Regions from separate parts of the Micromonospora sp. DT47 genome, predicted to be linked through region 2. Evidence: riboswitches for the same ligand, from Rfam matches in the RefSeq annotation. Region 2 holds a riboswitch; the other holds the start of a gene.
The links. A riboswitch is a leader RNA that binds a small molecule or an ion and turns the genes downstream of it on or off. The one in region 2 is predicted to bind thiamine pyrophosphate.
Positions count from the first base shown of each region.

Region 1 (3,343 bases), on a different contig from region 2:
TCCAGGGCCGCAGGGTCCGCCGGGCGCTCCAGGGCCGCCGGGTCGGCCGGGCGTTCCAGGGTGACCTTGCGGTCGGCGAGGGCGGCGACGAAGTCCGGGTCGTGGGTGACCGTGACGACGCCGTGGCCGGCGTCGCGCAGCTCGGCGAAGAGGTCCACCAGCTCCAGCCAGGTCCGCCGGTCCTGGCCGAAGGTGGGCTCGTCGCAGATCAGCAGGCGGGGCGCGGTGGCCAGGGCGGTCGCCACGCTCAGCCGCCGCGCCTCGCCGCCGGAGAGGGTGTAGGGGTTGGCCGCCGCCAGCTTCGTCAGCCGCAGCCGCTCCAGCAGTCCGTCCACGGTGGACGCGATGGTCGCCTCGGGTCGACCGGTCCGGCGCGGGCCGAGCGCCAGCTCGTCGAAGACCGTGCCGGTGACGAACTGGTGCTCCGGATCCTGGAAGACCGAGCCGATCCGCCGGGCCAGTGCGGGTGCCCGCCAGCGGTGCGGGGGAGTACGGGCGTCGGCCCCGGCTAGCTCCGCCGTCGCGGTGACCGTGCCGGCGCCCGGCCGGAGCAGCCCGCCGAGCAGCAGCGCGAGGGTGGACTTGCCGGCGCCGTTCGGCCCGAGCACGGCGAGCGCCTCGCCGGCGCGTACCCGGAGATCGGTGACGGCCAGCCGGGGTGGCAGGCCGAGCCGGTCGGCGGTGAGCAGCAGCTCCCCGGCGGGCGCGGTGGCCCGCCGGGGCGGCGCGATACGGCCGGGCACCCAGACGCCCTCGGCGGCGAGCGCGTCGCCGTACGCGGCGAAGACCGCGCCGGGCGGTCCGTCAGCCCGGACCCCGCCGCCCGGCTCCAGCACCACCACCCGGTCGACCAGCGGCAGCGCGTCGGCGACCCGGTGCTCGACCAGGATCAGGGTGGTGTCGGCGTCCAGGGCGGCGGCCACCGCCTGCCGGACCAGCGCGGCGCCGGCCGGGTCGAGGTTCGCCGTCGGCTCGTCGAGCAGCAGCAGCCCCGGGCGCAGGGCGAGCGCCCCGGCCAGGGCGAGGCGCTGCTGCTCGCCGCCGGAGAGCGCCGCCGTCGGCCGGTCCCGGTGGTACGGGAAGCCGACCCGGCGCAGCGCCTCGTCCACCCGCGGCCAGATCTCGCCGGCCGGCACCCCGCGGTTCTCCAGCCCGAACGCGACGTCGTCGCCGCACCGGGCCATCACCAGCTGGGTCTCCGGGTCCTGGAAGACGATGCCGACCCGTTCCCGGCCCTTGCGCGGGTCGAGACCGTCGATCTCGACGGTCCCCTCCTGCTCGCCGGAGTCGTCGGGCAGCAGCCCGGCCAGCGCCGCCAGCAGGGTGCTCTTGCCCGCCCCGGAGGGCCCGAGCAGCAGCACCCGCTCCCCGGCCTCGACGCGCAGGTCGACACCACGTACCGCCCAGGCCTTCCGCCCGGCGTGCCGCCACCCGAACCCGCGCATCTCGACCGCGCTCACCCGTGCCCCCTCCCTGCCCAGCCTGCCCGGTCGATCATGAGGTCGACGGTGGTTCCCGCGATCGACCTCGCCGGCAACCCCATGACCGACGTGGATTACCGGTGGCCGGTCAGACGGCGGCGCGTTCGCGGCCGGCGGGGAAGCGGTCGAGGACGCCGGTGCCGGCCAGCGCGCGGGTGAGCGCGACGCTGCCCAGACCCGCCACCACCAGCGAGCTGGCCGCCGTGATCAGGATGTACGGGAGGCGGAAGCTGCCCCACGCGGTGCCCGGGTACCAGACGAAGACGTCATAGATCGCGGCGGCGAGTCCGGCGAGCGTGCCCGCCAGCAGCGCGACGGGCAGCCGGTAGTTGCGGTACGCGAACAGCGCGAAGGCCAGCTCGGCGGCGGCCGCCTCCAGCGGGCCCTGCACGACCAGCGTCCAGCCCCAGCTGCTGCCGAGCGCCACCGACACCAGCGCGGCGAAGGTGAGGGTGAAGAACGCGGCGCCGGGCTTGCGGATGATCAGCGCGCCCAGCACCGCCGGCACGAGCCACACGCCGTAGAGAACCGCCCGGCCGGGCAGCGGGATCGCGTCCGCCGGCCCGTTCCACAGCAGGCCCCAGGCCCAGAAGATGACGCCGAAGGCCACCCCGAGCACCGAGGCGATGACGATGTCGATGGTGCGCCACCGGCTGGTGGTGTTGTCCCGCATGATTGCTCCCAGTTCAGGTGAAGGAACCAGGAGAAGACGCACGCCGCGCCCGGTACACCGGACGGCGGCGCGGCTGGAGGTCGACCGAACTCCCTGCGCTGGCATTACCCAGATCAGGTTCGAGGGTCTGCGGGCGGTGCCCGCACTCTCAGCGCTGTGCGCTCCCCTGTCGGATGTGAAGTTGTCTCGGCAGACGCTAGCACTGACCTGGGGCCACGGCCCAGCCGCTCGGCGGCCGACCCGGCGGCGCACGGTGACCCGGCGGCGGGCTGGGTAGGCTGCCGATCATGCGGGTCGAAGCGCGAGGGCTGACGTTCGAGGTACGCACCGGCGGCCCGGAGGGCGGCGACCCCGTCCTCCTGCTGCACGGCTTCCCCCAGCACGGCGGGGAGTGGGACGAGGTGGTGCCGGCACTGCACGCCGCCGGCCTGCGCACGTACGCGCTGGACCAGCGCGGCTACTCGCCGGGCGCCCGGCCGGCCGCCGTCGAGGACTACCGGATGGCCGAGTGCGTCGCCGACGCGGTCGCCGTGCTCGACGCGCTCGGGGTCGACGCCGCGCACGTCGTCGGGCACGACTGGGGTTCGCTGGTCGCCTGGCACCTGGCCGCCCGGCACCGGGAGCGGGTCCGGACGCTGACCGCCGTCTCGGTGCCGCACCCGGGCGCCATGGCGCACGCACTTTCCACCGATCCGCAGCAGAAGGCGCGCTCGTCGTACATCCTGCTGTTCCGCAAGCCGGGCAAGGCGGAGAAGGTGCTGCTGGCGCTCAACGCCGCCGCGCTGCGCAGGATGCTCGGCGGCGTCGGGGACGCCGAGCGGGTCGCCAGGTACGCCGAGCCGATGCGCGAGCCGGGCGCGCTGACCGCCGCGTTGAACTGGTACCGGGCAATGTCCCGCACCGACCTGGCCGCCACCGGGCCGGTCGATGTGCCGACCACGTACGTCTGGAGCGACAAGGACGTGGCCATCGGCCGGACGGCCGCCGAGGCGTGCGCGGCGCAGGTGACCGGCGATTACCGCTTCGTGGAGCTGTCCGGGGTGACCCACTGGATCCCCGACGAGGCGCCGGCTCCGCTGGCCGAGGCGATCCTGGACCGGGTCCGCGGCCTGGCCTGAGCCGGCCGCGGACCGCCCGGCACCGGTCCGCGGTGCGGCCCGGCCGGGAGCGGCCCGGCGCTCCCGGCGGG
Region 1 is NZ_JBNCLC010000022.1:12,175-15,517, reverse strand. It holds gene ACLQ2U_RS25680 (ABC transporter ATP-binding protein) at 1-1,460, opposite strand, end outside; gene ACLQ2U_RS25675 (ECF transporter S component) at 1,570-2,154, opposite strand; TPP riboswitch at 2,227-2,332, opposite strand; gene ACLQ2U_RS25670 (alpha/beta fold hydrolase) at 2,442-3,272, shown strand.
Region 1: another riboswitch for thiamine pyrophosphate. It lies ahead of ACLQ2U_RS25675 (ECF transporter S component); the one in region 2 lies ahead of thiE (thiamine phosphate synthase).

Region 2 (3,343 bases):
GAGATGACCTACCGCCGGTTGGGCAACTCCGGGCTCGTGGTGTCCGTGGTTGGCGTCGGCTGCAACAACTTTGGCCGCAAGCTCGACCTCGACGGCACCCGGGCGGTGGTCGACGCCGCGCTCGACGCCGGCATCACCTTCTTCGACACCGCGGACATCTACGGCGAGCCGCAGGGCGGCTCCGAGGAACTGCTCGGCCAAGCGCTCAAGGGACGCCGGGACGACGTGGTGCTGGCCACCAAGTTCGGCATGGACATGCACGGCATGAACGGGCCGGATTTCGGTGCGCGTGGTTCCCGGCGCTACATCGCCCGCGCGGTCGAGGCGTCGCTGCGCCGGCTCGGCACCGACCACATCGACCTGTACCAGATGCACGAGCCCGACCCGGGCACCCCGATCGACGAGACGCTCGCCGCGTTGGACGACCTGGTGCGCGCCGGCAAGGTGCGCTACCTCGGCAACTCCAACTTCGCCGGCTGGCAGATCGCCGACGCCGACTGGGTCGCCTCCTCGAACGGGCGGGCCCGCTTCATCTCCGCGCAGAACCACTACAGCCTGCTGGAGCGGTCCGTCGAGACCGAGGTCATCCCCGCCTGCGAGCGCTTCGGCCTCGGCATGCTGCCGTTCTTCCCGCTCGCCAACGGCCTGCTCACCGGCAAGTACAAGCGCAACGAGGCCCCGCCCGCCGGCAGCCGGCTCTCCGGCGGCGGCCGGTACGCCCAGCGCCTGGCCGCCGCGGACTGGGACACCATCGAGGCGATCGAGTCGTACGCCGCCGAGCGGGGTCTGTCCGTGCTCCAGGTGGCCATCGGCGGGCTGGCCGCCCGGCCGGCGGTGACCTCGGTGATCGCCGGTGCCACCACGCCGGAGCAGGTACGCGCCAATGCCGCCGCCGGCACCTGGCAGCCCACCGACGAGGACCTGGACGCCCTCGACGCCATCCTCTGACCTACCCGGTCCGCCGGCTTTCGCAGCCGGTCAACCGGACAGCATGGCGTGAGCGGTCCGTCACGCGCTGCCCTCGCCGTCGACATGAGACGGCCAGTGGGAAATCCGCACCCCCGCCCTTGGCGGATCCGCGCATCCGTCGTACGGTATGCCGCAAGTGACCCACGGGAGCCCGGTGCACCGGGCTGAGAGGGGGGCTGAAGCCCCCGACCGTTGAACCTGATCCGGGTAATGCCGGCGCAGGGAGGAGTGTTGCCGTGCCGTCCCTCGGGCGACTGCATCTGATCACCGACACCCGGCCGGGGCGTGACCCGCTCGCCGTGCTGCGCGCCGCCCTGCCGGTGGCCCGCGCGGAGCTGGTCGTCCAGGTTCGGGTGGAGGACGAGGCCACCGACCGCGAGGCGTACGACCTGGCCCGCCGGGTGGTCGCGCTCTGCGCGCCGTACGGGGCGACGTGCCTGGTCAACGACCGGCTGCACGTGGCGCTCGCGGTGGGCGCCGCCGGCGGGCACGTCGGCGCCGAGGACCTGCCGGTCGGGGCGGCCCGCCGGGTGCTCGGCTCCACGGCCGTGCTCGGCGCCACCGCCCGGGAGCCGGGCACCGCCGCGGAGGCGGTCGCCGCCGGGGCCAGCTACCTGGGCGTCGGCCCGTGCCACGCCACCAGCACCAAGGCCGGGCTGCCGGCACCGATCGGCCCGGACGGGGTACGCGCCGTCGCCGGGGCGGTGGCCGTGCCGGTGATCGCGATCGGCGGGGTGACCGCCGCGTCGGTGCCGGCGCTGCGGGCCGCCGGGGCGTACGGGGTGGCGGTGGTCGGGGCGCTCTCCGGGGCAGCGGATCCCGCCCGAGCGACAGCTGGACTGCTCGGGGCGCTGACGTGCTGACCCGACCGGACGTCGCCGTGGTGGGGGCGGGACCGGTCGGGCTGGCCATCGCGTGGCGCTGCGCGTCGCGCGGGCTGCGGGTGGTGGTGCACGACCCGATGCCGGGTTCGGGCGCCTCCCACGTCGCCGCCGGGATGCTCTCCCCGGTGGCCGAGGCGTACTTCGGGGAGCACGAGCTGACCGGGCTGCTCGCCGACTCGGCCGCCCGCTGGCCCGGCTTCGCCGCCGAGCTGGCCGAGGCCGCCGGGCAGGAATTCGGCTACCGGACCGAGGGCACGCTCGTCGTCGGGCTGACCGGTGACGACCTGGCTGAGGCGCGGCGACTGTGGTCGTACCAGCAGGGGTTGGGGCTGCCGATCACGCCGCTGCGCCCGTCGGAGCTGCGGGACCGCGAGCCCGCGCTGGCGCCGCGGCTGCGCGGAGGCGCGGTCGCGCCCGGCGACCACCAGGTCGACCCGCGGCGGTTGGTCGCCGCGCTGCGGACCGCGGCCGAGCGGGCCGGCGCGACGCTGGTGCCGGACGCGGTCGCCCGGCTCGCGGACGTGGACGCCGGCGTCACCGTGGTGGCGGCGGGCTGCGGCGCCGCCGCGCTGACCGGGTTGCCGGTCCGGCCGGTGAAGGGGCAGGTGCTCCGGCTCCGCGCGCCCGGTCGCGGCGCGCCGGGCTTCCGGCACGTGATCCGGGGGTACGCCGACGGCGAGTCGGTCTACCTGGTGCCCCGGGACAGCGGCGAGGTGGTGGTCGGGGCGACCGTCGAGGAGCGCACCGACACCGAGGTGACCGCCGGCGCGATGCTGCGGCTGCTCCGCGCCGCCGTCGACCTGGTCCCTGACCTGGCCGAGTACGACCTGGTCGAGGCGTCCGCGGGGCTTCGCCCCGGCACCCCGGACAACGCGCCGATCCTCGGGCGGCTGCCCGGGCGACCCGGCGTGCTCGCCGCCACCGGGCACCACCGGCACGGCATCGTGCTCACCCCGGTCACCGCCGACCTGATCACCGAGCTGGTCGTCACCGGCGAGGCGGACCCGCTGCTGGACTCCTTCACGCCCGACCGGTTCACCGCTGAGGAGGAGCGCAGATGGAACTGACTGTGAACGGCGCCGGGCGCAGGCTGCCCGGCGGGTCGACGGTGGCGGACCTGGTCCGGGTGGTCACCGCCCAGCAGCGCGGCCTGGCGGTCGCGGTCAACGGCGAGGTGGTGCCGCGTACCGGCTGGCCGGCGACCGTGCTGCGCGACGGCGACCGGGTCGAGGTGCTCAGCGCCGCCCAGGGCGGGTGATCCCGGTGACCTTCGAGCTGGCCGGCGTGACCTTCGGCTCCCGACTGATCCTCGGCACCGGCGGCGCGGCCAACCTGCACGTGCTGGAGCAGGCGGTCCGGGCCTCCGGCACTGAGCTGGTCACCCTGGCCCTGCGCCGGGTCGACACCGCCCCCGGCACCGCCGGCGGGCTGCTCGACCTGCTCGACCGGTGCGGGGTGCGGCTGCTGCCGAACACCGCCGGCTGCTACAC
Region 2 is NZ_JBNCLC010000024.1:37,404-40,746, reverse strand. It holds gene ACLQ2U_RS26835 (aldo/keto reductase) at 1-948, shown strand, start outside; TPP riboswitch at 1,103-1,211, shown strand; gene thiE (thiamine phosphate synthase) at 1,206-1,832, shown strand; gene thiO (glycine oxidase ThiO) at 1,826-2,920, shown strand; gene thiS (sulfur carrier protein ThiS) at 2,911-3,111, shown strand; gene ACLQ2U_RS26815 (thiazole synthase) at 3,108-3,343, shown strand, end outside.